DNA from 4 places in the Candidatus Pantoea multigeneris genome. Region 4 is predicted to be linked to each of the others. Evidence: predicted binding sites of a transcription regulator. Region 4 holds the regulator's gene; each other region holds the start of a gene.
The links. Region 4 encodes PhoB, which activates phosphate uptake and scavenging genes when phosphate is short. Its sites were predicted from a motif close to CTGTCATAAAACTGNCNNAT; they were not measured.
Positions count from the first base shown of each region.

Region 1: pstS (phosphate ABC transporter substrate-binding protein PstS) is a predicted target of PhoB. The motif match lies at 3,747-3,766, and genes of this name have one in related genera.
Region 2: ugpB (sn-glycerol-3-phosphate ABC transporter substrate-binding protein UgpB) is a predicted target of PhoB. The motif match lies at 5,495-5,514, and genes of this name have one in related genera.
Region 3: serA (phosphoglycerate dehydrogenase) is a predicted target of PhoB. The motif match lies at 5,133-5,152, and genes of this name have one in related genera.

Region 1 covers NZ_VWXF01000015.1:75,020-82,385, reverse strand. Annotated here, with positions in the region: gene glmS (glutamine--fructose-6-phosphate transaminase (isomerizing)) at 1-1,330, shown strand, start outside; gene F3J40_RS23170 (PhoPQ-activated protein PqaA family protein) at 1,377-2,855, opposite strand; gene pstS (phosphate ABC transporter substrate-binding protein PstS) at 3,874-4,917, shown strand; gene pstC (phosphate ABC transporter permease PstC) at 5,001-5,963, shown strand; gene pstA (phosphate ABC transporter permease PstA) at 5,960-6,847, shown strand; gene pstB (phosphate ABC transporter ATP-binding protein PstB) at 6,900-7,366, shown strand, end outside.
Region 2 covers NZ_VWXF01000013.1:95,213-102,578, reverse strand. Annotated here, with positions in the region: gene F3J40_RS22100 (branched-chain amino acid ABC transporter substrate-binding protein) at 1-790, shown strand, start outside; gene livH (high-affinity branched-chain amino acid ABC transporter permease LivH) at 1,087-2,013, shown strand; gene F3J40_RS22090 (high-affinity branched-chain amino acid ABC transporter permease LivM) at 2,010-3,281, shown strand; gene livG (high-affinity branched-chain amino acid ABC transporter ATP-binding protein LivG) at 3,278-4,045, shown strand; gene livF (high-affinity branched-chain amino acid ABC transporter ATP-binding protein LivF) at 4,047-4,760, shown strand; gene ugpB (sn-glycerol-3-phosphate ABC transporter substrate-binding protein UgpB) at 5,608-6,924, shown strand; gene ugpA (sn-glycerol-3-phosphate ABC transporter permease UgpA) at 6,983-7,366, shown strand, end outside.
Region 3 covers NZ_VWXF01000007.1:68,424-75,789, reverse strand. Annotated here, with positions in the region: gene F3J40_RS16430 (anion permease) at 522-2,027, shown strand; gene fumA (class I fumarate hydratase FumA) at 2,169-3,815, shown strand; gene serA (phosphoglycerate dehydrogenase) at 3,858-5,096, opposite strand; gene rpiA (ribose-5-phosphate isomerase RpiA) at 5,378-6,037, opposite strand; gene F3J40_RS16410 (LysR family transcriptional regulator ArgP) at 6,206-7,111, shown strand; gene F3J40_RS16405 (oxidative stress defense protein) at 7,163-7,366, opposite strand, start outside.
Region 4 covers NZ_VWXF01000008.1:105,944-113,309, forward strand. Annotated here, with positions in the region: gene F3J40_RS17765 (PstS family phosphate ABC transporter substrate-binding protein) at 1-362, opposite strand, end outside; gene phoR (phosphate regulon sensor histidine kinase PhoR) at 382-1,695, opposite strand; gene phoB (phosphate response regulator transcription factor PhoB) at 1,710-2,399, opposite strand; gene sbcD (exonuclease subunit SbcD) at 2,593-3,798, shown strand; gene F3J40_RS17785 (SbcC/MukB-like Walker B domain-containing protein) at 3,795-7,366, shown strand, end outside.

The sequences.
Region 1 (7,366 bases), on a different contig from region 4:
TTCTGTACTGGTTGCAGCGCGTTCCGGCAGCCCATTAGTGATTGGTCGTGGCGTGGGTGAAAACTTCATTGCCTCTGATCAGCTGGCTTTATTGCCGGTTACTCGTCGCTTTATCTATCTGGAAGAGGGTGATATCGCGGAGATTACTCGCCGTGAAGTCACCATTATCGACCGTGATGGCAAGCCAGCAAAACGCGCTGAAATCGAATCAACCGCGCAGTACGATGCGGGTGATAAGGGCGCTTATCGCCATTACATGCAGAAAGAGATCTACGAGCAGCCAAATGCGATTAAAAACACCATCACCGGGCGTTTTAATCATGGTGTGATTGATCTCAGCGAGCTGGGTGAAAAAGCGGAACAGCTGCTCAGCCAGGTTGAGCACATCCAGATCATCGCCTGCGGTACCTCTTATAACTCCGGCATGGTGTCGCGCTACTGGTTTGAATCGCTTGCTAACATTCCGTGTGATGTCGAAATTGCCTCGGAATTCCGCTATCGCAAATCTGCAGTACGTAAAAACAGCCTGCTGATCACCCTGTCCCAGTCTGGTGAAACGGCGGACACCCTGGCAGCACTGCGTCTGTCTAAAGAGTTGGGCTACCTCGGTTCTTTGGCTATCTGTAACGTTGCTGGCTCTTCGCTGGTGCGTGAATCTGACCTGGCGTTAATGACCAAGGCCGGTACCGAAATCGGTGTTGCCTCCACCAAAGCCTTTACCACCCAGTTGGCGGTATTGCTGATGCTGGTGGCGAAGTTAGGTCGTTTACACGGAATGCCAGCAGAGAAAGAGCATGAGATTGTGCATGCCCTGCAGGCATTGCCTAGCCGTATCGAACAGATGCTGGCGCAGGACAGCGTGATTGAAACGCTTGCCGAAGGCTTCTCTGACAAGCATCACGCCCTGTTCCTTGGCCGTGGCGATCAGTATCCGATCGCGATGGAAGGTGCGCTGAAGCTGAAAGAGATCTCCTACATTCACGCCGAGGCCTATGCGGCCGGTGAGCTGAAACATGGCCCGCTGGCGCTGATTGATGCCGATATGCCAGTGATTGTGGTAGCGCCAAACAATGAACTGCTGGAGAAGCTGAAATCCAATATCGAAGAGGTACGCGCGCGCGGCGGTCTGCTGTATGTGTTTGCCGATCAGGATGCGGGCTTCAGTGACAGCGAAGGCATGAAGATTATTTCTCTGCCGCATGTAGAAGAGGTGATTGCGCCAATCTTCTACACCGTGCCATTGCAGTTGCTCTCTTACCACGTCGCCTTGATCAAGGGCACTGACGTTGACCAGCCACGTAACCTGGCGAAGTCCGTCACCGTAGAGTAATTACACCTGTGCGTAAAAAAGGGCCTGATGGCCCTTTTTTTATGCCTTAACTCGCTGCATTACTTCGCCCTGGCAATGTCGTACAGGCACCGCCCTGAGACATGGGGGCAACGGTGGGGTAGCGATCGTCCGGTGTGATATACACCTGTGAGGTGGCAACATAACCATCGCTAAAGGTGGCTTCGACAAACATGGCCTGCCAGCCGGAACCGTAATAGGCCAGCGAAACATCCACTTTGTTATCCGCAGGTACCACCAGCGCGGAAGAGCCGTAGCGGATGCCGCAAGCCAGGCGGAAATCACGCGCTGTCGGGTTCACCGCACGCCACACTTCAATTCTCACCGGTTTTTCAGAAAACGACAGCTGCAGCATCTTCGAGGTCGATTGCTGTTCCAGGCTTTCATTAATCACCGGCAATGGCCGTTTTTCCTGTAGGCGATCGAGGAAAGTCACCAGCGAAGAGCGGAAGAAGCGGTTGATACCAATGTGGTCACTGTTTGGTGCCATGCGCAGGGATTTCACCCCAGGCAACGCGTTGTAGTAAAACTTTGTGTTATCCGGCGGGAAGAAATCATCTCCGCTGGCATTCACGATGTATTTCGGAATCGCAAGCCGCTGCTGATGATCGGTGCCCATGTACTGCATCGGGTCTTCAATCTTCATCAATTCGGCAAAGTGTGCGGTTTGGTATTCCATATCCGTATGGTTTTGGTAATAAGGGGCAAAGGCAATCGGCCAGTTCCCCCCATAGGTCTGATACATGTGCTGGACCATTTTCTGGGTATTCAGCACATCGGCAACAAACGGCACTATCGCGACCACTGCAGGATCGGAAATCCCCGCCAGCCAGGTTGCCCAACCGCGTTTAGAAGCGCCCGTCACGACAAACTTATCGATATGCTGCTGCTTTAACTCCGCTTTTGCCAACCGGATCGTTTGTGAAATTGCCGCAGCCATTGGCACATGCAGCGGCAGCCGGGCTCTTAATGCCGGTTTATCCATGTACAGCTGCCAGCTGCGGGCAATGCTGTCATCTTCTTCGCGCGGCGCTTTATCGCCCTGATAGGTCAAATCAACGCTGGGAACATTGTTGAGCGAAACCACAATGGTATGGCTGTAATAGGCGGTTTCAGCGTTGGTACGCTCATCCAGATCCACCGCGATTAAGGCCAGATCGCCACGTGCATCTGGAGGAATATAAATATTGACGTCATGCTGCCATGCCATTGGCGTTACCAGCCCATCTGGCGACCAGGATTGTGACATCAGCCGGTAGCGCGTGACGTCAACGTGCGGCTGTGCTTCCAGCTCTTTCGCGCTGGCGGGTTGTGCGCCCTGTTTTTGTGGCGGCTGATCGCGCAATGTCTCTTTGCTGATCATGACATAGTCAAGTGGCCGCTCCGCCAGCGACTGGCGATAGCAGCTGATGACGTCGGAAGGCGCGTTACATTCTGACGACATGGCGGGTTGTGCGTACAGGCCAGCCGCAGCCAGACTGGTAATAATTAACAACAGGGCTTTCATATATACTTCCCCCGGCAGAAACAATAAATATTCTATGACTTTTTTGTTAGTAGGTGGTGATAATTTTTAATGCTTATTCAAGGTGTTGGATGTTATTAAAGAAACAGGCTCGATGTCTACCTCCTTCAATATTAATAAGATGAATTTCTTTTCCTTACGTTTTAACACAAATCGTCATGTATTAATTTTCGGCAAAATAGGATTTATCGAGTTTTTTAAAGTCAATTTATTATAATTCTGGAAAGTTCCTGGTGTTGGCGTTGTAAATTCAATAAAAAACATTGCTCTGTCTTTTTGGGGCACCGCCACAGCATAGGCTGTCTGGGCTAAATCTAACGGCTTTGTTTAAACGCTTACCAAATGGTGGTGGAATTTAACCCCAAAAGCAATCTGATAAATAAAGTTCAAGTGGCGACATTTTAACCGTTTTGAAGTGTTGCACAGGAAACTATTCCCAGGGGTGTTACTTCCCACATCTTGCCGTTCACTGTGTATGAAAATACATTTCGGCATTATCTTAATTTTACTTTTTATGCGATAACGGATGGCCCATAAATCATGAGGTAATATTTATTTTGAATAATGTGGTTGATGATGAACGATCATTAAACATTCTGTAGCATTCAAAAAATCACAGCATTCAGTAGGGTGAAAAGTTAATGAATAGCGCCAAAAAAAATGTTTAAAAATTTGCGCCACCGCAAATAATAGCGAGTGTCCTGTTAGAAACGAACACCAAAAAGGGCGTTTGATCGTGACGGGTTTTAGCGATCGCTGCGTCACGATTAAGGCAGTAGATCAATAAAGGAAAAAGAGGCAGTATAACGTTCCTGGCAAACATCCTCTGTTCTCATCATCAGACAACACGCATTATTGCAGTCGCTAAAATGACTGTCATATAACTGTCATATTTCAGACATTTTACTGTCACCAAACTGTCCTATTTTCCCTCCAGCAGCAATGAACTAACTCCTACTATACAGGCCAGAAGCCTGACATTAACTCCCGTGGAGGGAATATGACACTGATGCGTAGCACCGTAGCCCAAATTCTTGCCGCCACCCTGTCTCTCAGCGCGGTTTCTGCATTTGCCGCGACCGACCTGACTGGCGCAGGTGGCACCTTCCCGGCGCCGGTTTATGCCAAGTGGGCAGCAGATTATCAGCAGAAGACCGGTAGCAAAGTAAACTATCAGGGCATTGGTTCTTCTGGCGGCGTAAAACAGATCATCGCTAAAACTGTCGATTTCGGTGCTTCTGATGCACCACTGAAAGATGAAGATCTGCAGAAAAATGGCCTGTTCCAGTTCCCAACCGTAATCGGTGGTGTGGTACTGGCAGTCAATATTCCTGGCGTGAAATCAGGTGAACTGACGCTGGACGGTAAAACCGTAGGTGATATCTACCTCGGTAACATCAAAAAGTGGAATGACCCTGCTATCACCAAACTGAACCCTGGCGTGAAACTGCCAGACACCAACATCAACGTGGTGCGTCGTGCTGACGGTTCTGGTACTTCTTTCGTCTTCACCAGCTACCTGTCTAAAGTCAACGCAGACTGGAACAGCAAAATTGGTAAAGGCAACACCGTTAACTGGCCAACCGGTTTGGGCGGCAAAGGTAACGATGGCGTGGCCGCATTCGTACAGCGTCTGCCGGGTTCAATTGGCTACGTAGAGTATGCCTACGCGAAACAAAACAACCTGACTTACACCAAACTGGTTGATGCTGACGGTAAAGCCGTAGCACCAAGCGAAACCAGCTTCGCCAACGCGGCTAAAGGCGCTAACTGGAGCGAGTCTTTCGCCCAGGACCTGACTTACCAGAAAGGCAACGATGCATGGCCAATCTCTTCCACCACCTTCATCCTGGTGTACAAAGAGCAGGCTGATGCCGCCAAAGGCGCTGAAGTCCTGAAGTTCTTTGACTGGGCCTACAAAGATGGCGCGAAAACAGCGACCAGCCTGGATTACGCAGCACTGCCAGACTCAGTGACTAAGCAAATCCGTGAAGCCTGGAAAGCAAACATCAAAGACAGTTCAGGTAAAGCACTGTTCCAGTAAGTGCCATACCCGGCCAGCGTCTGCTGGCCTTGTTACGGGCGGCTGCGAAGCCGCCCTGATACCTTTTGAATACCGAGACTCCTATGGCTGAGACTAAGCCGACGTTCAAAGCGCCTGGTAAGCAAGGTGACATTATCTTCGGTGCACTGGTTAAACTCTCTGCGCTGATTGTGTTGTTGCTGCTGGGTGGCATCATCGTCTCCCTGATCTTCTCCTCCTGGCCGAGCATCCACAAATTTGGCTTCTCTTTCCTGTGGAACAAAACCTGGGATGCACCTAACGAGCAGTTTGGTGCGCTGGTACCGATTTACGGCACCATTGTGACCTCTGTTATCGCGCTGATCATCGCTGTGCCGGTGAGTTTTGGCATTGCGCTGTTTCTGACCGAGCTGGCCCCTAACTGGCTGCGTCGCCCGTTGGGAACGGCGATTGAGCTGCTGGCTGCGATTCCAAGTATCGTTTATGGCATGTGGGGGCTGTTTATTTTTGCACCTCTGTTTGCTCAATATTTTCAGACGCCGGTAGGGGATCTTCTGTCCAATATCCCGTTTATCGGCGCGCTGTTTTCTGGCCCAGCGTTTGGTATCGGCATTCTGGCGGCGGGTGTAATCCTGGCCATCATGATCATTCCGTACATCGCCTCGGTCATGCGTGACGTGTTTGAGCAGACCCCGGTAATGATGAAGGAGTCTGCTTACGGCATCGGCTGTACCACCTGGGAAGTCATGTGGCGCATCGTGTTGCCGTTCACCAAGAATGGCGTGATTGGTGGTGTGATGCTGGGATTAGGCCGCGCGTTGGGTGAAACCATGGCCGTGACCTTTATCATCGGTAACACCTACCAGCTCGATAACGCTTCGCTCTACATGCCAGGCAACAGTATTACCTCTGCGCTGGCGAATGAGTTTGCTGAAGCAGAATCTGGCGTGCACGTGGCTGCGCTGATGGAGCTGGGTCTGATCCTGTTTGTGATTACCTTTATCGTTCTGGCGATTTCGAAGCTGATGATTTTACGCCTGGCGAAAAGTGAAGGAGCGCGCTCATGACAACAATTGAGATACAGGCGCGGGCGGAACTGGAAGCTTCACGCCGTAAAATGCAGTCCTGGCGCAGTACCAAAAACAAAATTGCGCTAACGCTGTCTCTGCTGACCATGGCTTTTGGCCTGTTCTGGCTGGTGTGGATCCTCTTTACCACCGTCACCAAAGGTATTGATGGTCTGAGCCTGTCACTGTTTACCGAATCGACCCCGCCGCCCAATACGGCGGGTGGTGGCCTGGCGAATGCCCTGGCTGGTAGCGGCTTGCTGATCTTCTGGTCAACCTTCTTTGGTACGCCGTTGGGGATTATGGCGGGTGTGTATCTGGCGGAGTATGGTCGCAAATCGGCGCTGGCTGAGGTGATCCGTTTCATCAATGACATCTTGCTCTCAGCGCCTTCGATTGTGGTTGGTCTGTTCGTCTACACCCTGGTGGTAGCGCAGATGCAGCACTTCTCCGGCTGGGCGGGCGTGGTAGCGCTGGCGCTGTTACAGATCCCGATCGTGATTCGTACCACCGAGAATATGTTGCGCCTGGTGCCCGACAGTATGCGTGAAGCTGCGTATGCCTTAGGCACACCGAAATGGAAGATGATCTCTGCGATTACGCTGAAAGCCTCGGTCTCCGGAATTATTACCGGTGTTCTGCTGGCAGTTGCGCGTATTGCCGGTGAAACCGCACCGCTGCTGTTTACTGCGCTGTCGAACCAGTTCTGGAGCACCGACATGATGCAGCCAATTGCCAACCTGCCGGTCACCATCTTCAAGTTCGCGATGAGCCCGTTTGCCGAGTGGCAAAGTCTGGCGTGGGCGGGGGTGCTGATTATCACCCTGTGCGTGTTACTGCTGAACATTTTGGCACGCGTTGTGTTCTCCAAAGGCAAACACTAATTTTTGCGGCGCGGCCCCTGGCGGCGCTGCCCAACAGAGATGAGCAAAGAGTATGGCAACGACATCTTCCGGTAAAATTCAGGTACGCAATCTGAACTTCCATTACGGGAAATTCCATGCGCTGAAAAGTATTAATCTGGATATCGCGAAAAATCAGGTCACGGCGTTTATCGGCCCATCTGGCTGTGGTAAATCCACCCTGCTGCGCACCTTTAACAAAATGTACTCGCTCTACCCGGAGCAGCGTGCAGAAGGTGAAATTCTGCTGGATGGTGAAAACATTCTCGCCTCCAGCCAGGATATCGCCCTGTTGCGCGCCCGTGTTGGCATGGTTTTCCAGAAGCCGACACCGTTTCCAATGTCGATTTATGACAACATTGCCTTTGGCGTCCGCCTGTTTGAGAAACTCTCACGTGCCGATATGGATGAGCGTGTGCAGTGGGCGCTGACCAAAGCGGCTTTGTGGAATGAAACCAAAGACAAGCTTCATCAGAGTGGCTACAGTCTCTCTGGCGGTCA
Region 2 (7,366 bases), on a different contig from region 4:
TAACGACGAAGGCATTTTGATGATCACCCCAGCAGCAACAGCACCAGAGCTGACCGCACGCGGCTATGCAGATGTACTGCGTACCACTGGTCTGGATTCCGATCAGGGTCCTACCGCGGCTAACTACATCCTCAATGAGATCAAACCAAAACGTATTGCCGTGGTGCATGACAAGCAGCAGTACGGCCAGGGTCTGGCGGAATCCGTACAGAAAACCCTGAAAGCCAAAGGCGGTAACGTGGTGCTGTTTGAAGGCATCACCGCGGGCGACAAAGATTTCTCTACCCTGATTGCACGCCTGAAGAAAGAGAACGTGGATTTCGTTTACTACGGCGGTTACTACCCGGAGCTGGGCCAGATTCTGCGCCAGGCGAAGGCCGCAGGTTTGAATGCGGGCTTTATGGGGCCAGAGGGCGTGGGCAATGCTTCACTCTCTAACATCGCCGGTGATGCATCGGAAGGGTTGTATGTCACCCTGCCGAAGCGTTATGACCAGTTGCCGGACAACAAAGCGATTGTTGACGCGATCAAAACCAACAGCGCTTCCAACCGCAAAGATCCTACAGGTCCATTCGTCTGGACAACCTATGCTGCTATCCAGTCTCTGGTTGCCGGTATTGAGCGTAGCAAGAGCGAAGAGCCTGATGCCATCGCGAAGAACCTGAAAGAAGGCGCTCCGGTTCCAACGGTAATGGGTAACCTGAGCTGGGATCAAAAAGGCGATCTGAAAGGCTTTGAGTTCGGTATTTTCAAATGGCACAAAGACGGTTCTTCTACTGCCGTTAAGTAATACCTCACCAGCACAAGACGTGGGTTAGCTATCAACTTCTTCAGGCGTAGAAGTGGGGTTAATACTTCCTTCTTCGATAGTTGAAGAGGAGTTGATACTTCCTTTCTGGATAGCCGAAGTGGGATTAGCCTCTCCCTCGCCGTGTGCTGGCCAGAGGATTCACTCTATTTCCCCCTCCCGCTTGCGGGAGGGGGCAGGGGGAGGGGAAGCGCGTTCAATAGCTGAGCCGTTTCCCCTCTATCCCGGCGCGTTTCCTATCCGAAGCGCGCATTTTCGCTGCAGAGCAGGTCTTCACTATGTCCGAACAAATTCTCTATTTCATTCAGCAGATGTTCAACGGGGTAACCCTCGGGAGCACCTACGCGCTGATCGCCATTGGTTACACCATGGTTTACGGCATTATCGGCATGATCAACTTCGCCCATGGCGAGGTCTACATGATCGGCAGTTATGTCTCCTTTATTGTTATCGCGGGCCTGATGATGATGGGCATCGATGTGGGCTGGTTGCTGATTGGTGCTGCCTTCATCATGGCGATTATCATCTCCAGCGCCTATGGCTGGAGCATTGAGCGTGTGGCTTACAGGCCAGTACGATCCTCCAAGCGCCTGATCGCCCTGATCTCCGCGATAGGTATGTCGATCTTCCTGCAAAACTACGTCAGCCTGACGCAAGGTTCACGCGATCTGGCGTTACCAAGTCTGATTACCGGCCAGTGGACGCTGGGTGAAAGCAACGGCTTCGCGGCAACACTTTCGACAATGCAGCTAGTCATTTGGGTAGTGACCTTCCTCTCCATGTTGGCGCTGACGTTGTTCATCCGCTACTCCCGCATGGGACGTGCCTGCCGCGCCTGCGCCGAAGATCTTAAAATGGCGAGCCTGCTTGGCATCAACACTGACCGGGTTATCTCACTGACCTTTATTATCGGCGCGGCGATGGCGGCGGTAGCAGGGGTGCTGTTAGGCCAGTTCTATGGCTCGATTAACCCGTTTATCGGCTTTATGGCTGGGATGAAGGCGTTTACCGCAGCGGTCCTGGGCGGCATCGGCAGTATTCCAGGTGCGATGATTGGTGGCCTGGTACTGGGGATCGCTGAGGCACTGACCAGTGCTTACCTCAGCACGGAATACAAAGATGTGGTCTCCTTCGCACTGCTGATTGTGGTGTTGCTGGTGATGCCAACCGGTATCCTTGGCCGCCCGGAGGTAGAGAAAGTATGAAACGCCTCGGGTGGATTAACGCCGTGATTTCCACGGTGATGCTGCTGGTACTGGCCAGCTTCTTTATGGGCATGCGGCTCGACCTTGACGGCACTAAGCTGGTGGTGGTCAATGCTGGCGCAGTGCGCTGGCAGTGGATTTACATCGGTGCGGCGGTGGTATTTGTTTTCCAACTGCTGCGTCCGCTGTTCCAGAATTCGCTGAAGCGCAGCGGCAAAGGGTTTGTGTTGCCGAGTTTCGATGGTTCAACGCCAAAACAGAAATGGTTGATGGCGCTGCTGATCGTGGTTGCCGTTGCCTGGCCGTTCTTTGTTTCGCGCGGCAGCGTGGATATCGCGACCTTAACGCTGATTTACGTGATGCTCGGCCTGGGTCTGAACGTCGTTGTAGGACTTTCGGGTCTGCTGGTATTGGGCTACAGCGGTTTTTATGCCATTGGCGCTTATACCTTTGCGCTGTTGAACCACTATTACGGTTTTGGCTTCTGGCAGAGCCTGCCGCTGGCGGGCCTGGTGGCCGGGATATTTGGTTTGCTGTTAGGTTTCCCGGTGCTGCGCCTGCGTGGGGATTATCTGGCTATCGTAACCCTTGGCTTCGGTGAGATCGTGCGTATTTTGCTGCTGAACAACACCGCGATCACCGGTGGCCCGAACGGCATTGCACAGATCCCAAAACCGACCTTCTTCGGTCTGGAATTTGGCCGCCGCGTCAGTGAAGGGGGCTGGTCAACCTTCCATGATGTGTTTGGCATGAAATATGACCCAAATGACCGGGTTATCTTCCTCTATCTGGTGGCATTGCTGCTGGTGGTGCTGACGCTGTTCGTGATCAATCGTCTGTTACGTATGCCGTTGGGCCGAGCCTGGGAAGCACTGCGTGAAGATGAAATTGCCTGCCGTTCGCTGGGATTAAGTCCAACGCGAATCAAGCTGACGGCGTTTACCATCAGTGCCGCGTTTGCCGGTTTCGCCGGTACGCTGTTTGCCGCTCGTCAGGGCTTTGTCAGCCCGGAGTCCTTTACCTTTGTCGAATCCGCTTTTGTGCTGGCGATTGTGGTGCTGGGAGGGATGGGTTCACAGCTGGCGGTGATCCTCGCGGCCGTGCTGTTGGTGGTTTCGCGCGAATTGATGCGTGACCTCAACGAATACAGCATGTTGGTATTGGGTGGTTTAATGGTGCTGATGATGATCTGGCGTCCGCAAGGGCTGTTACCGATGACCCGCCCGCACCTGAAATTGAAGCAGAGCAGTAAAGGAGAGCAGGCATGAGTCAGCCTTTATTAGCCGTTGAAGGCCTGATGATGCGCTTCGGCGGCCTGTTAGCCGTTAACAACGTGGCACTGGAGCTGCGCGAGAAAGAAATTGTTTCGCTGATTGGTCCCAATGGTGCCGGTAAAACCACGGTATTTAACTGCCTGACCGGTTTCTATAAGCCGACGGGCGGCACGATTAAACTGCGCGATAAGGCTTTGCAAGGGTTGCCAGGGCAGAAGATTGCGCGAATGGGGATTGTGCGTACATTCCAGCATGTGCGCCTGTTCCGTGAAATGACGGTGATTGAAAACCTGCTGGTGGCGCAGCATCAGCATCTGAAAAGCGGCGTGTTTTCGGGATTGATCAAAACCCCGGCGTTCCGTCGTAGTGAGAGTGAAGCGTTGGATCGCGCAGCAACCTGGCTCGAACGCGTTGGATTACTGGAACTGGCCAACCGTCAGGCCGGTAATTTGGCTTATGGTCAGCAGCGTCGTCTGGAGATCGCTCGTTGTATGGTGACGCGTCCCGAGATTTTAATGCTGGATGAACCCGCCGCCGGGTTGAACCCGAAAGAGACGCACGAACTGGATGAGCTGATTGCTGAACTGCGCGGTGAGCACAACGTTTCGGTGCTGCTTATTGAACATGATATGAAGCTGGTAATGGGCATTTCAGATCGCATTTATGTGGTTAATCAGGGAACGCCGCTGGCCAACGGTACGCCGGAAGAAGTGCGTAACAACCCGGATGTTATCCGCGCGTATTTAGGTGAGGCATAAGATGGCGAATCCAATATTAACGCTTGATAACGTAAGCGCTCACTATGGCCCGATTCAGGCGCTACACAGTGTGAGTTTGCATATTGCGCAGGGTGAGATTGTCACGCTGATTGGTGCGAACGGCGCGGGGAAAACGACGCTACTCGGAACGCTGTGCGGTGAGCCGCGTGCCAGCTCCGGTAGCATCACTTTCGACGGCAAAGCGATTACCGACTGGCAAACCGCACGCATTATGCGTGAAGCGATTGCGATTGTGCCGGAAGGCCGACGCGTGTTTTCGCGCATGACGGTGGAAGAGAATCTGGCGATGGGCGGTTTCTTTGCCACGCGACAGCAATATCTGGATCGTATTGAACGGGTCTACACCCTGTTCCCACGCCTGGCGGAGCGCAAAGTACAGCGTGCGGGCACCATGTCAGGTGGTGAGCAGCAGATGCTGGCGATTGGCCGTGCGCTGATGAGTCAGCCGCGTTTGCTGCTGTTGGACGAGCCGTCGTTGGGCCTGGCTCCGATTATTATTCAGCAGATTTTCGACACTATTGAACAGCTACGTCGTGAAGGTATGACCATTTTCCTCGTGGAGCAGAATGCGAATCAGGCACTGAAGCTGGCCGATCGTGGCTATGTGCTGGAAAACGGTCGTGTCGTATTGGAAGACAGCGGTGATGCGCTGTTAGCCAACGAAGCGGTGCGTAGCGCCTACCTCGGCGCGTAATTTCCCCTCACCCCAGCCCTCTCCCTTCCAGGGAGAGGGAGCCCGTTCAGTGATGTCTATAATAGCGATGCCGTACATTCCCTCTCCCTTTCTGGGAGAGGGAGCCTGTTCAGTGATGTCTATAATAGCGATACCGTACATACCCTCTCCCTTCCAGGGAGAGGGTTAGGGTGAGGGTAAAGGCCGCAGCAGACGTTCCTTCATCGCGATATTCCCCCAGAGGGAGCTCGGTCGGCAATCAATGTGAGTTGCGTGGCCAAAAATCGCATGGACGAAGGCCCGCACATCACTCATATTCAGGCACGGACGAAGGTCTGCACATCACCTACATGAAGGCGGGGATGGTGGGGAGTAGAGTAAAGCTTCCGCCGCATGGATGCGGCGGCAGAGCCTCCAGGGAAGGATTCACGGCGTCTTTACGGCACTCCCCAGCATCTGCGACTGGAACGCACGAATACCGCCCGCACCATCTGCGACTGGAACGCACGAACCCAATCCGCACTATCCCAACTAGAACGCACGAATCCAACCCGTGCTATCCCAACTGGAGCGCACGAATACCGACCGCACCATCTGCGACTAGAACGCACGAACCCAATCCGCACTATCCCAACTGAAACGAACGAACACCCCCCACTAAAACGCACAAACCCAACCCGTCCTCCCTGCACAGAGAAATGTGCTGAAACGTGATGAAACATAAGCTTTTCTTAAGCTGGGCGGTGATTTTCTGTGTGTCATATCTCGGTCATATTTCAGTTATTTTTCTATCATATTTGCGTGTCATGTTACTTCGCGAACAAAAAATGCGTGAATTCGCGCGTACCTACCTGCACAGGAAAACAATATGTCCGTGTTTACTTTTCGTCGTGGCTTGATGAGTGTCCTACTGGGAATGGCGGTAAGCGGCAATGCGCTGGCTGCCACTGAAATTCCTTTCTGGCACTCAATGGAAGGCGAGTTAGGCAAAGAAGTTGATTCTCTGGCGCAGCGTTTTAACCAGACGCACCCAGACTATAAAATCGTACCTGTCTACAAAGGCAACTACGAACAGAGCCTGGCGGCAGGTATTGCGGCAGTTCGTACCGGCAAAGCACCGGCCATTTTACAGGTTTACGAAGTGGGCACCGCTACCATGATGGCGTCCAAAGCCATCGTCCCGGTACATGACGTGTTTAAAGACGCGGGCGTGCCAATGGATGCCAAACAGTTTGTGCCAGCAGTCGCAGGCTACTATAGCGACAGCAAGGGCCAGCTGATCTCTCAGCCGTTCAACAGCTCCACGCCGGTGCTCTACTACAACAAAGACGCGTTCAAAAAAGCGGGTCTGAATCCGGATCAACCGCCTAAAACCTGGCAGGAACTGGCGAAAGATGCCGATGCGCTGCGCAAAGCGGGCATGACCTGTGGTTACGCCAGCGGCTGGCAAGGCTGGATCCAGATCGAAAACTTCAGCGCCTGGCATGGCCTGCCAGTGGCAACGAAAAACAACGGCTTCGATGGAACTGACGCCGTACTGGAGTTCAACAAACCGATCCAGGTGCGTCACATCCAGTTGCTGGAAGACATGAACAAAAAAGGTGATTTCACCTACTACGGCCGTAAAGATGAGCCAACCGCCAAGTTCTACAACGGCGACTGCGGCATCACAATGGCTTCATCCGGTTCACTGGCCGACATTAAACACTACGCCAAATTCAACTTTGGTGTAGGCATGATGCCGTACGACGACACCGTACCAAATGCACCACAGAACGCCATCATCGGTGGAGCCAGCCTGTGGGTCATGAAAGGTAAAGATGCCAATACCTACAAAGGCGTTGCTGAATTCATGCAATTCCTTGCCCAGCCGGATATCGCAGCAGAATGGCACCAGAAAACCGGCTACCTGCCGATTACTACCGCCGCTTATGAACTGACGAAACAGCAGGGCTTCTACGACAAAAACCCGGGCGCTGACATTGCCACGCGTCAGATGCTAAACAAAGACCCTCTGCCATTCACCAAAGGTATGCGTCTCGGCAACATGCCGCAGATCCGTACCATTGTGGATGAGGAACTGGAAGGCGTCTGGACCGGGAAACAGTCACCGCAGACTGCACTGGATAACGCGGTAAAACGCGGGAATGAACTGCTGCGTCGTTTCGAACAGCAGGTGAAATAATCCGCCTTCAGGGCCAGCCACTGCTGGCCCTGCATTTTCAGGTTTACGGAACTCGCCTATGTCCTCCTCTCGCCCGGTGTTTCGCACCAGCCCGCTGCCCTACTTGCTGGTACTGCCGCAACTGATTATTACTGCGATCTTCTTCCTCTGGCCTGCCGGAGAAGCACTGTGGTACTCGCTACAGAACATCGATCCGTTTGGCATCTCCAGCACCTTTGTCGGTCTGGCAAACTTTAAACGGCTATTCAGTGATGGCCTCTATCTCGACACCTTCTGGGTCACCATTAAATTCAGTGCGCTGGTCACGATTTGCGGCATGGGCTTCTCATTACTGCTGGCCGCGCTGGTCGACTACGTCGTCAGACTGAAAAAGCTCTACCAAACCCTGTTCCTGCTGCCGTACGCCGTTGCGCCGGTAGTGGCAGCAGTAATGTGGATGTTC
Region 3 (7,366 bases), on a different contig from region 4:
TAACAACCTGGATTAATGCCACCGGCAAACGCTCCCGGCAAGGAGTGTTCCGATGAGAACAAATAAAGATGAAAACCTGTAGGCGTGCAGAAGCGGTGTTTATCGCTCGGAATAATTATAGTGGCAAACTGGCAATCTTTTCCAAAAATGCTATTAGTTAATCAGATAATGGTTAAATGCTACTTCTTAGGCTTAACCTTATTGCAACATTAACAATTATCCTTTCATTTCAACATCTTAAAAAAACAATAACGAATCACCTTTATTTTCAATGCATTGGGAAATCTCTTGTTTTATCTGTGAGTTACTTTACGCCTACTCGATGTAGAAAGAGAGTGCAGCGAGGGGGTTTGTTGATCCAGATCAACATTAATCACGCATTAAGTCGCATCATATTGTCATTAGCTCCAGTTATTTTTTTATCATTCATTTTTGGGTGACATGACCGTTTATTGCAAAGCTTTTTAATTAAAGGGTCAACGTCGAACGAATGCTATTTCACTCACTTTCAGAATACTGCCATGACAAATATAACGCCTGTTCGTGAACCCGCTCCGCCTGCGGCATCGGGTAAAAAGAAACGCCTCATCATGTTGTTCCTGCCCGTTCTGGTTGCTGTTTTACTGCTGTTGGTGCCGGTTCCTGCGGGCCTGGAGCCTCATGCCTGGCACTTCTTCGCCATTTTCGTCGGGGTCATCATCGGCCTCATTTTCGAACCGCTACCAGGCGCCGTCATCGGTCTGACCGGTGTCGTCGTGATAGCCCTGTTCAGCCAGTGGCTGCTGTTTAGCCCGGCTGAACTGGCTGATCCAAAGTTCAAACCCGCCGGTCAGGCCTTTAAGTGGGCGGTCAGTGGCTTTGGTAACTCGACGGTATGGCTGATTTTCGGTGCCTTTATGTTTGCTGCGGGCTACGATAAAACCCAGTTTGGCCGCCGACTGGCGTTGATTCTGGTGAAATATCTTGGCCGCCGCAGCCTGACACTAGGCTACGCGATTACTTTTGCCGACCTGCTGCTAGCCCCCTTTACCCCCTCTAATACGGCACGCAGCGGTGGCACCATTTATCCCATTATCGCCAATCTCCCACCGCTTTATGGCTCAAAGCCCAACGATCCGAGCTCACGTCGAATTGGTTCCTATCTGATGTGGGTGGCGATCACCGCGGCCTGTATCACCAGTTCTATGTTCCTCTCTGCCCTGGCCCCCAATCTACTGGCGTTAGCCTTGGTGAAGAGCGTGATTGGCTTCGATATTTCATGGGGTATGTGGTTCCTCGCCTTCCTGCCTTTAGGGGTGCTGCTGATTCTGACCATGCCGCTGCTGGCTTACTGGTTCTATCCGCCGGAGGTCAAAATTAACGACGAGGTACCGCGCTGGGCCACCAGTGAGCTGGAAAAACTGGGCAAGCTTTCACGCAATGAGATTCTGCTGCTGGTGTTTGTGATCTGCGCGCTACTGATGTGGATTTTCGCCACCAGTTGGATTGAGCCCGCCATGGCCGCCCTGCTGGTGATCGTGCTGATGCTGTGGACCGGCGTTTTGAACTGGAGTGATATCACTAACAACAAGGCAGCGTGGAATACCTTTGCCTGGTTTGCCACGCTGGTGGCGCTGGCGGATGGTCTTGCGCGGGTGGGCTTTATTGCCTGGTTAGGCAAAGAGGGTGCGCTGCTGTTACACGGCTATGATCCGCAGGTCTCAGCTGTGGTGCTCCTGGTGGCGTTCTATCTGCTGCACTATCTGTTTGCCAGCACCACCGCGCACACCACCGCACTGCTGCCTGCCATGCTGACCATCGCCGCCTCTATTCCCGGCATCAATATGCCGGTCTTCTGTCTGATGATGTGCACCTCACTCGGCGTAATGGGCATTATCACACCGTATGGCACCGGCCCCAGCCCAATTTACTACGGCAGTGGATACTTGCCCACCGCAGACTACTGGCGCTTAGGGACCATTTTCGGGGCCATTTTCCTCGGCGCGCTGATGCTGATTGCCTACCCGTGGATGGTGATGATGTTCTAATCTTTGTGTGGAAATAACACCCCTAAAGCTTAACAGTAGAGTAACATAGCCCTCCGCCCCCTCTTGCAGGGGGCAAAAAACAATAATGTCGTCAGCGATGTTGCCGCCCGTGGCGCAACCTCTCATTCAGTGAGTAAAAAAATGTCGAATAAACCGTTTTATTACCAGAATCCCTTCCCTCTTACCGAGGATGAAACTGAATATTATCTGCTGAGTCGCGATCATGTTTCTGTCGCAGAATTCGCAGGCGAAGAAGTGCTGAAAGTAGAGCCACAGGCGCTGACGATGCTGGCAAAGCAGGCCTTTCACGATGCGTCATTTATGCTTCGTCCCGCGCATCAGCGCCAGGTAGCGGCGATTCTTGACGATCCTGAAGCCAGCGAAAACGATCGCTACGTTGCCCTTCAGTTCTTACGTAACTCCGAGATTGCCACCAAAGGTATTCTGCCAACCTGCCAGGACACCGGGACTGCCATCATCATGGGCAAAAAAGGCCAACGCGTCTGGACGGGCGGCGGAGATGAAGCGGCACTGTCACGCGGCGTCTATGACACCTTTATTGAAGACAACCTGCGTTATTCGCAGAATGCCGCGTTGGATATGTACAAAGAGGTCAACACCGGCACCAACCTGCCCGCGCAGATCGATCTCTACAGCGTAGATGGTGACGAGTATAAGTTCCTGTGCATTGCCAAGGGTGGCGGTTCGGCGAACAAAACCTATCTCTACCAGGAGACCAAAGCGCTGCTCACCCCTGGCCGCCTGAAAGAGTACCTGACAGAGAAAATGCGCTCACTGGGGACGGCGGCCTGCCCGCCTTACCATATCGCCTTTGTCATTGGCGGCACCTCGGCTGAGAGCACCTTAAAAACCGTTAAGCTGGCCTCTACCCACTACTACGATGGGCTGCCGACGGAAGGGAACGAACACGGCCAGGCCTTCCGCGATGTGCAGTTAGAGCAGGAGCTGCTGCTGGAAGCACAGAACATTGGTCTGGGTGCTCAGTTTGGCGGTAAGTATTTCGCCCATGATATTCGCGTCGTGCGTCTGCCGCGCCATGGTGCCTCTTGCCCAGTGGGTATGGGCGTTTCCTGCTCTGCCGACCGTAACATCAAAGCCAAGATCAACCGCGAAGGGATCTGGATTGAGAAACTGGAGCAGAACCCAGGCCAGTATATTCCTGCCGAATTGCGCCAGCAGGGCGAAGGTGAAGTGGTTCAGGTCGATCTCAACCGCCCAATGTCCGATATTCTGGCACAGCTGTCGCAATACCCGGTCTCTACGCGCCTGTCGCTGAGCGGCACCATTATTGTGGCGCGCGATATTGCCCACGCGAAGCTGAAAGAGCGTATTGATAACGGTGACGGTCTGCCGCAGTACATGAAAGATCACCCGGTGTACTACGCGGGTCCCGCCAAAACACCGGAAGGCTACGCCTCTGGCTCTTTAGGCCCGACCACCGCAGGACGCATGGATTCCTACGTTGATCTGTTCCAGGCACACGGCGGCAGTATGGTGATGCTGGCTAAAGGCAACCGCAGCCGCCAGGTAACAGAAGCTTGCCACAAACACGGGGGCTTCTATCTGGGCAGCATCGGTGGCCCGGCAGCCGTGCTGGCACAACAGAGTATTCGTCATCTTGAGTGCGTGGAGTACGCCGAACTGGGGATGGAAGCCGTGTGGAAGATTGAAGTGGATAACTTCCCGGCGTTTATTCTGGTGGATGATAAAGGGGAAGACTTCTTTGAGAATATTCGTCTGAATCAGTGCGCGAAGTGCGTGAAATAAGCCAGAAATAAAGAGCGAGGCTTTAAGCCTCGCTCTCTGATATTAGTACAGCATACGGGCGCGAATGGTGCCCGGAATCGCCTTCAGCAGTTGCAGTGCGTTATCCGCGACGCTCTGTTCAGCATCGATATCGATAACCACGTAACCCATCACCGGTGAAGTTTGCAGATACTGGGCGGAAATGTTGATGCCTTGCTCAGCAAAGATCTGGTTGATGGCAGTCAATACGCCTGGACGGTTTTCATGGATATGCAGCAAGCGGCTGGCGCTGGCACCGTGCGGTGGCAGTGAAGCCTCTGGGAAGTTCACCGCCGTCAGCGTAGAACCGTTATCGGAGTATTTGCTCAGCTTCGCAGCCACTTCCAGACCGATATTTTCCTGCGCTTCTTCGGTAGAGCCCCCGATGTGTGGCGTCAGAATCACGTTATCAAACTCGCTCAGCGGAGAGATAAACGGATCGTTGTTGGTCGCAGGTTCAACCGGGAAGACGTCAATCGCCGCACCACCAAGATGTTTGCTACGCAGGGCAGCACAGAGCGCATCGATATCGACTACCGTACCGCGTGAGGCGTTGATCAGCAGCGCGCCTGGCTTCATCTGTGCCAGTTCCGCTTCCCCGATCATATCCTGGGTTTCTGGGGTTTCCGGAACATGCAAACTGACCACATCACTGATGTTCAGCAGCTCAGACAGAGAACTAACCTGCGTGGTGTTGCCGATGGTGAGCTTGTTCTCGATGTCGTAGAAATAGACGCGCATCCCCAGGCTTTCCGCCAGCACACCCAGCTGTACGCCGATGTGACCATAGCCGATGATGCCGAGTTTTTTACCGCGAGCTTCAAAGAAGCCTTTTGCATTTTTGTTCCAGATACCACGGTGTGCTTTGGCACTCGCCTCTGGCACGCCACGCAGCAGCAGCAGCAGTTCACCAATCACCAGCTCCGCAACAGAACGGGTGTTAGAGTACGGTGCGTTGAAGACCGGAATACCGCGCTTAGCAGCGGCTTCCAGGTCAACCTGGTTGGTGCCGATGCAGAAACAGCCCACTGCAACCAGCTTTTCCGCTGCCGCGAAGATCTCTTCAGTCAGATGGGTACGGGAACGGATGCCGATGAAGTGTGCATCTTTGATCGATGCTTTCAGCGCTTCGGAATCCAATGCGCCTTTGTGGAATTCGATGTTGGTATAGCCCGCCGCACGGAGACTTTCTAGTGCGCTCTGATGGACACCTTCCACCAGCAGGAACTTAATCTTGTCTTTCTCAAGTGTTACTTTTGCCATTTCCCGACCCTGTTTCTGAATTCAACGAGAGCTGATATAAGTCAGCCTTCTGTCAAAATAACAAAAAATACGTTTGCAGCAATACAAACGATTGCCTGCCCCACAGCACGGGGCAGGTCAGGAACAGCAGATCACGGTACAAAATCAGGTGCCTTCGATGGATTTAGGATATTAAAGCGCTTTCCTGGGAGATTTTGTGACATATCGCACCGAATTTGCCCAGAATAAGAAAACATTTTTTATCGCTAAAAAGAACGCTGCCCCTGAGTGACGTTACCAGATCATTTCTTGATGGTTTTAACCCCATCAGCCGTGCCAATCAGGGCGATATCCGCGCCACGAGCGGCAAACAGCCCTACGGTCACAACGCCTGGCAGCGCATTAATCGCCCTTTCCAGCGCAGAGGGATCGGTGATGCTGAGATTGTGAACATCCAGAATCAGGTTGCCGTTGTCTGTCACAACGTTTTGACGATACTCCGGCAAGCCACCGAGTTTGACCAACTCACGCGCAACATACGAACGTGCCATCGGAATGACTTCTACCGGCAGCGGGAATTTACCCAGCACATCCACTTCTTTCGAAGCATCCGCGATGCAGATAAAGGTTTTTGCCACGGCGGCAACAATTTTTTCCCGCGTTAATGCTGCACCGCCGCCTTTGATCATCTGCATCTGCGGGTTAATCTCATCCGCGCCATCGACATACACCGACAAAGCATCAACTTCATTGAGATCAAACACCGGGATACCGAGGCTTTTCAGCTTTTCCGTCGAGGCTTCCGAGCTGGAAACCGCGCCCTCAATCTGGTGCTTGATGGTAGCAAGGGCGTCAATAAAATGGGCCGCTGTAGAGCCGGTGCCAACGCCAACAATGGTGCCGGGTTGCACATATTGCAGTGCTGCCCAACCTACCGCTTTTTTCAGTTCATCCTGGGTCATGGTATGTTTAAAACCTGTGCGACAACGAAGTGGGCGTAGTATAAAGCATGGATGAATAAAATTGCGCGAACCTTAGGTGTCGTTTCGCGGCTTTGGAAGCCAGCCCACAAAACTGAACCTCGCCGTTTTGTGGTCGAGTGTTGTCCACCCTGAAGGAGAAACAGAATAATGAAACGCCCGGATTATCGAACGCTTCAGGCGCTGGATGCTGTGATTCGTGAACGCGGCTTTGAACGTGCTGCGCAAAAGTTATGTATTACCCAATCGGCGGTATCGCAGCGTATCAAGCAACTGGAAAACCTGTTTGGTCAGCCGTTACTGGTACGCACCGTGCCGCCCCGCCCCACAGAACAGGGCCAGAAGCTGTTAGCGCTGTTGCATCAAGTAGAGTTACTTGAAGAGGAGTGGTTAGGTGATGAGAATGGCGGCACCACGCCGCTGCTGCTGTCTCTGGCGGTCAACGCCGACAGTCTCGCCACCTGGTTGCTCCCGGCACTGAAAGAAGTGCTGGCGGATTCCCCGGTGCGCCTGAATTTGCAGGTAGAAGATGAAACCCGTACCCAGGAGCGCCTGCGTCGCGGTGAAGTGGTCGGTGCGGTGAGTATTCAGCCACAGCCGCTGCCAAGCTGCCTGGTCGATCAGCTCGGCGCACTGGATTACCTGTTTGTCGCCTCGCCGGCGTTTGCAGAGCGCTATTTCCCGAATGGCGTCACCCGTGCGGCGCTGTTGAAAGCCCCGGTGGTGGCCTTTGACCATCTGGATGATATGCATCAGGCATTTTTACAGCAGAATTTCGATCTGTCGCCGGGCAGCGTGCCCTGCCATATCGTGAACTCTTCGGAAGCCTTCGTGCAGATGGCTCGCCAGAGTTCAACCTGCTGTATGATTCCGCACCTACAGATTGAGCGTGAACTGGCCAGCGGTGAACTGATTGATTTAACCCCGGGTTTGCTGCAACGCCGGATGCTTTACTGGCACCGCTTTGCGCCGGAGAGCCGTTTAATGCGTCGGGTAACTGATGCGCTGCTGGAACATGGGCACCGTGTCTTGCGCCAGGATGTACAACCAATCTGATTGTTTGACCGAAAAAAAGCCCGTTGAACGGGCTTTTTTTTTACCTGCGAGTTATGGGGTGTTCGGTTTGATATCAAACACCACATCAACCTGATCGTCGAAGTGAATGCTTTGCTGTTCGTAGGTTTGCTGTGCCGTGGTATCCGCTGATGCCGCCGCCGCTTTGTACATGCGCGCCATTGGCATCGGCTGATAGTTCGCCACGTGATAGCGAATGCTGTAGACCGGGCCGAGTTTGGCATTGAAGCCTTCAGC
Region 4 (7,366 bases):
TCCTGCATGGGATTGCGCTGATTGACCACCACCACCAGGGCATCCATTGCCACCGGTACTGCCAGCGGCGGATAACCATAGCGATCGATAAATCGCTGTCGCTCTTCCGCCTGCATCGGGCGGCTCATGGGGCCGAGTTGGGCGGCCCCCGCCGCCAGTGCGGTAGGGGCCGTGGAGGAACCGGAAGCCTGAACCTGAACGTTCACGCCCGGTGATTGTCGGCTAAAATCCTCGCCCCACAGCGTCATCAGATAACCCAGCGTGTCCGATCCTACGCTGCTGAGATTACCAATCAGCAGCGGCATCTGGGCCTGCGTCAGCGCGGGAAAAAGAAGAGCAACAATCAGCAGGAGTGGGCGCATAAGTTCACATTACAAAGAGTCAATGCGTCACATTCTCCCGTATCTCGCTGTTGACAATCAACCGTGCCGGTAACGTAAAGGTAAAACAGGTCTCCACGTCTGGCTCGCTGGTGATATCTAACCGCGCATTGTGGTGGCTGAGCGCGTGTTTAACAATCGCCAGTCCAAGGCCACTGCCGCCTGTTGCACGGGAGCGGGCTTTATCTACCCGATAAAAACGTTCGGTCAGACGCGGCAAATGCTCCGAGGAAATGCCTGGCCCGTTGTCACACACTTTAAATTCTGCGCCGTGCCGGGTATGTAACCAACTGATATCAATGCGCGTTCCCTCGGGCGTATGATTTACCGCGTTGTACACCAGGTTAGAAATGGCGCTACGAAGCTGTTCATCATCGCCAAACACTTTGAGGTGCGGATCGGTATGGAAGTGGATTTCATGCCGCCCACCGCTCAGCGTCTCCGCTTCCGGCTGCAACATGCGCAGCATCATGGGAACATCGACTTTCTCTTTCAGGTCAATAACCGGTGCGGCCTCAATGCGGGACAAAGTGAGCAGTTGCTTGACCAAACTATCCATGCGCCGCGTTTGCTCTTGCATGGTCTGCAACGCTTTAACGCGTGATTTCTCGTTCAGCACCTCGTCATTCATCATTTCGAGGTAGCCCTGCAACACGGTCAACGGGGTGCGCAGTTCATGACTGACGTTGGCAAAGAAGTTACGCCGCGCGCCTTCCAGTTGGTGCATCTGGGTGACGTCACGCGCCACCATCAGCCACTGCCCTTCACTGTAGGGCATGACGCGAAACTCCATATGGCGTTGATTATTCAACACCAGCGTCAACGGTTTATTGAAATCCCGCTGGCGGATGTAGCGCGAAAATTCAGGATAACGCAGCAGGTTGAGGATATTTTGGCCATTATCTTCCGGCCAGCGTAGCCCTAAATGCTGCTGCGCCAGACCGTTGCACCAGAAAATCGTGCCCTCTTCCGTGGTGAGGATCACCGCATCTGGCAGAGATTCAGCACCACTGCGAAAGCGCTTGATCAGATTGCCCAGCTCACGCCGACGACGTCGGTTGCGCATCTGCATCTGATAAAGGCCATAAAACAACGGCTCCCAACTGGCGCGGCCGGTGGGGGGCGTCATGGTGCGATCAATCCACAACCAGTGCGACAAGCGCATCAGATTGCGGAAGTGCCAGACCAGCATGATCAGCACACTTGCAAACAGGAACCAGGGCAAATATCCAAATAGCAGCCCTAACAACAGCGCGGGCAAACAAGCCAGCGCCAGTTCCGACACTAATCTCTTCCAGGAGAGTCGTTCCAGCACGGTGAAGGCTCCGTTTAGTAGCGACCCGAGAAACGATAGCCAGTGCCACGCACGGTCTGCACCATGCGGTCGTGGCCGGAAACCTCAAGTGCTTTACGCAAGCGGCGGATATGCACATCTACGGTACGATCTTCAACGTAGACGTTGGTGCCCCAGACGTTGTTCAGCAGTTGTTCACGGCTGTAAACACGTTCTGGGTGAGTCATAAAGAAGTGCAGCAGCTTGTATTCGGTTGGCCCCATTTCCAGCGGGGTGGTTTCGGCCATCACGCGGTGAGATGAAGGATCAAGGCTGAGGCCCTGCATTTCAATCACTTCTTCTACTGCCATCGGTGAGATGCGACGCATCACGGCTTTAATACGCGCCATCAACTCTTTCGGCGAGAATGGCTTGGTGATGTAATCATCCGCGCCCACTTCGAGACCCCGTACGCGGTCTTCCTCTTCGCCGCGCGCGGTCAACATCATGACCGGAATATCGCGTGTCATCGCTTCACGTTTCAAATGCTTAATAAACTGAATGCCGCTACCACCGGGTAACATCCAGTCAAGCAGGATCAGGTCAGGCCAGGGTTCGATCAGCTTCCCGATTGCACTGTCATAATCTTCCGCTTCAATCGGCTGGTAATCATTTTGTTCCAGCACGAAACATAACATCTCACGGATGGGAGCTTCATCTTCCACAACCAAAATGCGCTTTGCCATTGTTACTCCTGCAGATGTGACTGATGTCACTGGGATTTTCGGCGTCATTATGCGTCAGTTTTATGACATTTTTATGAAAAACGCACCCCCTGCGTGACAGTTTAGCCCGGCTTTTGTGACAGTGCCGCTACGTTTCGGCTTTTGCAGCAGAATCGTTATAATCACCCCGGCAAAAATGACAGCAGGGAGAGTTATGCGCATCATTCACACCGCCGACTGGCATTTGGGTCAGTTCTTCTACAGCAAAAGCCGCGCTGCGGAGCACCAGGCCTTTCTCGACTGGCTGCTGGCTGAAATTCGCACTCACGCAGTGGATGTGCTGCTTATCGCAGGGGACCTGTTTGATACTGGTGCTCCCCCGAGTTACGCCCGTGAGATGTTTAACCGTTTTGTGGTCTCGTTACAGCCCACAGGCTGCCAGTTGATTGTGTTGGCGGGTAACCATGATTCAGTAGCCACGCTTAACGAATCTCGCGAATTACTCGCTTGTCTGAATACCCTGGTGGTGGCTGCACCGCAGGATGTGCCCGATGTACTGCCATTGAAAAATCACGCGGGTGAAGTGGCTGCCCTGCTCTGTCCGGTGCCGTTTTTACGTCCACGGGATATCATGCGCTCTCAGGCCGGTCAGTCTGGCCGCGATAAACTCCTGAGCCTGCAAGAAGCCATCGCCAACCACTATCAGCGCTGTTATGACGCCGCGCTTACGCTGCGGGGAGATAAGGCGCTGCCGATCATTGCCACCGGCCACCTCACCACGGTGGGCGTGAGCAAAAGCGATGCGGTACGCGACATCTATATCGGCACGCTGGATGCTTTCCCGGCCTATGCCTTTCCCCCGGCAGATTACATCGCCCTCGGCCATATTCACCGCGCTCAGCGCGTTGCCGATAGCGATCACATTCGTTACAGCGGCTCACCGTTGCCACTGAGTTTTGATGAGCTGGGGCGTAATAAAAGTGTGTTCTTACTCGATTTCGCTGCCGGCGGATTAACCCAGGTGACCACGCTGGAAATCCCGCTCTTCCAGCCGATGCAGACGCTGAAGGGTTCTCTGGCACAGATTGAAACCCAGCTCGGCCAGTTTGCCGATCACACCCACGAACTGCCGGTTTGGCTGGATATCGAAGTAACGACCCAGGAGTACCTGAGCGATCTACAGCAGCGCATTGAGCAGTTAGCCGAAGGGCTGCCGGTAGAGATCTTATTGCTGCGGCGCAGTCGTGAACAGCGTCAGCGTAGTTTGAGTAGGATGGAGAATGAAACGCTGAGTGAACTCAACGTAGAAGAGGTGTTTGAACGCCGCCTGGCGCTGGAAACCGAGCTAGAACCGGAGCAAAAAGCGCCGTTACGCGATCTGTTTCGTCGCACTCTGGCCCGCATTGAGGAGCAGCCATGAAAATTCTGACGCTGCGGTTTAAAAACCTCAATGCGCTGCGCGGCGAGTGGTTTATTGATTTTCGTCGCGAACCTTTTGCCAGCAACGGCCTGTTTGCCATTACCGGCGCAACCGGGGCCGGTAAAACCACCCTGCTGGATGCGATTTGCCTCGCGCTCTATCATCAAACCCCGCGTTTAGGGGGGATCTCGCAAAGCCAAAATGCCCTGATGACGCGAGATACCGCAGAGTGCCTGGCGGAAGTCGAGTTTGAGATTAAAGGTGAAGCCTGGCGCGCCTTCTGGGGCCAAAACCGGGCACGCGGCAGCGCAGACGGTAAATTACAGGCTCCACGCGTTGAACTGGCTCGCTGCGCAGACAACCAGATTGTCGCCGACAAAGTGAATGACAAGCTAAAGCTGATCGAAACGCTCTCCGGCCTCGATTTTGATCGCTTTACCCGCTCCATGATGCTGTCTCAGGGACAGTTTGCCGCCTTCCTCAATGCGAAAGCGGGCGACCGGGCCGAGCTGCTGGAAGAACTCACCGGCACCGAGATCTACGGCACCCTGTCGATTGCGGTCTACGAACAGCATAAAAATGCCAAAACCGCACTCGATCTGCTGCGCAGCCGTGCCACCGGTCTCGCCTTGCTGGAAGATGAAGCGAGAAGCGGACTTCAGCAACAGCTCGAAGGGTTACAGAGCGGTAGCCAGGCGCTGACCCAACAGCAAGATATCGCCTTAAAAAGCCAACACTGGCAAACCCAGGCCGCGCAGTTGCAGCAGCAACAGCAGCAAATCCAGGCCGCGCTACACGAAGCAGAACAGGCCTGGGCACAAACGGAAACCGGACGCCAACGCCTGGCACAGAGTGAACCAGCAGAAAAGCTACGCCACAAGCTGCAACAACGCGATGAGCATCAAGCCGCTGCCACCCAGTCAGCGACGCTGTATGACCAGCTTCAGCAGCAGCGACAGGCCTCTCAGGCGCACCAACAACAGGCCGAGCGAGATTATCAAACCGCGCTGGAACAACGTGACGCTCATCAGCACCATCAACGGCAGCAGGAAACGCTGTTAACCGATGAGGTGATCCCCCGCGACCAGCACATTGCCACGCTGGAGAAACAGCAGCAGACGGACCAACAGTCAGCCCAGCAGCTACAACAGCAGCAAGCGGCGTTGGTCCAGCAATTACAGCAGGCCCAGCACGAACAGCAACAGTTGCAGCAAACGCTGGAACAGCAGCAGGCATGGCAGGCAACCCAGCCGGGTGTGGCCTCGTGGGGCCCAGAGTTGCCCGTGTGGCAGGTGCATTTCAGCCAGTTGACCGAGAGCGAAGTCGGGTTACAGGCAGCACACCAACAGGCGACGCAGGCCGAACAAGCCCTCAGCCAGCAGCAAGCCGATATGGCCCGCTTACAACAGCAGGCAATACCGCTGGCGCAAGCTGAACAACAGTCGTCACAGCAAGTGGTGGAAGCGGAGCAGGCGCTCACTCGCCTGTGGCAAGCGACACCGCCTGAAAACCTGCGTACGATGCTCGGGCAGTTTCAAAACAGCCGGGATGCCCGCCAACGTTTAGCGGTTATCAGTTCGCAGTGGCAGCCTCTGCAACAGCAGCGCACGGCACAGCAGTTACGTCTGACGGCACTGGAAAAACAGCAGCAGCAGGCGGAGCATGAGTTGCTGCAACTGCGCGAGCAGTATAAACAGCAACTCCAGCAGCTACAGGATGTGGAGCGCATCTGCGAACTGGAACGGCAAATTGCCGATCTGGCACAGCAGCGTGCTCAGCTTCAGCCAGATCAGCCCTGCCCGCTGTGTGGCTCATGCCAGCATCCCGCTATCGAAGCCTACAGCCAACTGGAGGTAAGCCAGAACCAGCAGCGCCGTCTGCAACTTCAGCAGGTGGTGGAAAAAGCCAAAAGTGACGGCACGGAAAAACGCGAGCAGTTCTTACTGTTACAGCAACAGGTGCAGACATTACGGGAAGAACTGGCAACGCTGGCGCAGCGACAACAGGATCTGATGCAGCAGTGGCAGGCCGTTGGTAGTGAGCTGGCACTTACTTTTACACCTGATCAGGCCGATGAATTAACCGCCTGGCAACAGGAGCAGCATACCTTTGAGGCCAGCCTGCAACAGCAGTGGCAGCAGCAGGATGAGGCGCAGCGCCAGCTACAGCAGCTGAAAACCCAACATCAGCAGCATCAACTCGCCTGGCAGCAGCATCAACAAGCGCAGCAGTTGGCCGATCAGACGCTGAGCTCGCTGCACAGCCAGCTGCAAAAACAGCAGCAACAGGTTGTGACACTTCAACAGCAATGCCTGCAAGTTGAACAGGATTTAGCCGGTAAAGTGGCCGCCTGTGACTTGTCCCTCCCAACCGCCACGGAACGCCACAGTTGGCTCGCGGCTCGTCAGGATAGCTGGCAACAGTGGCAGAAGAGTGAGCAGTTACTTGCCACGCTGCAACCGCAGTTAGTCCGCGCAGAGATGCAGAGCAGTAATCTGCAACAGCAGGTCACTGAATTCGCACGGCGTGTCGAGCAACAGCAGCAGGTCGTCACAGGCCTCAATCAGGAGTTGCAGGAGAAACGGGCACAACGCTTTGCACTGTTCGGCGATGGCAATGTCAGCACCACCCGCCAGCAGTTGCAGGCACAGCAGCACCTGCTGGAACAGCGCTTGAGCCAACAGCTGCAACAGTGGCAGCAGGCGCAGTCAGGTTTGAGTGCGCTGGAAGGCCAGTTAGCCGCTGCACAGCAGCAGCAACAGGAGATGGCATCGCGTGCCAGCAGCGCCAGTGAGCAGTTACTGCAAGGCTGGCAAGCGGCCGGATTTAGCAGTGAAGACGCGTTACGGGCAGCATTACTGGATGAGGCCGAAGCGTTACGCCTGCGTGAGCAGATACAGCAAACGGAGCAGCTACGCAGTACCCAGCTCACCAGGCTGGCCCATCTGCAACAGCAGCAGGAACAACATCAGCAGCAACAGCCAGCGTGGAATGACAGCGACGAAACGCCACTACAGGCGCTGGATCGGCTGCGTCAGGCGTTACATGACAATGCCAGCCAGCAGGGGGAAATTCAGCAACAACTTCAGCGTGATGCGCAGTTACGTGCTGAGCAGCAGAGCCTGCTGGCACAAATCAGCGAGGACGATCGCGCGTTGAGCCATCTGAGTGTTTTAAAAGAGTTGATTGGCTCCGCCAGCGGTGACAAATTCCGCCTGTTTGCTCAAGGGCTGACGCTGGATCATCTGGTGATGCTCGCCAACCGTCAGCTCGATCGCCTGCATGGCCGCTATCAGCTTCAGCGGCGCAGTGAAGACGCGCTGGATTTAGACGTGGTGGATACCTGGCAAGCCGATGCAAGACGAGATACGCGAACCCTTTCCGGGGGTGAAAGTTTCCTCGTCAGTCTCGCCCTTGCCCTCGCCCTGTCTGACCTGGTGAGCCATAAAACGCGCATTGAATCGCTGTTCCTGGATGAAGGGTTTGGCACACTTGACGCAGAAACCCTGGATATCGCGCTTGATGCGTTGGATACGCTCAATGCCAGCGGGAAAACCATTGGGGTGAT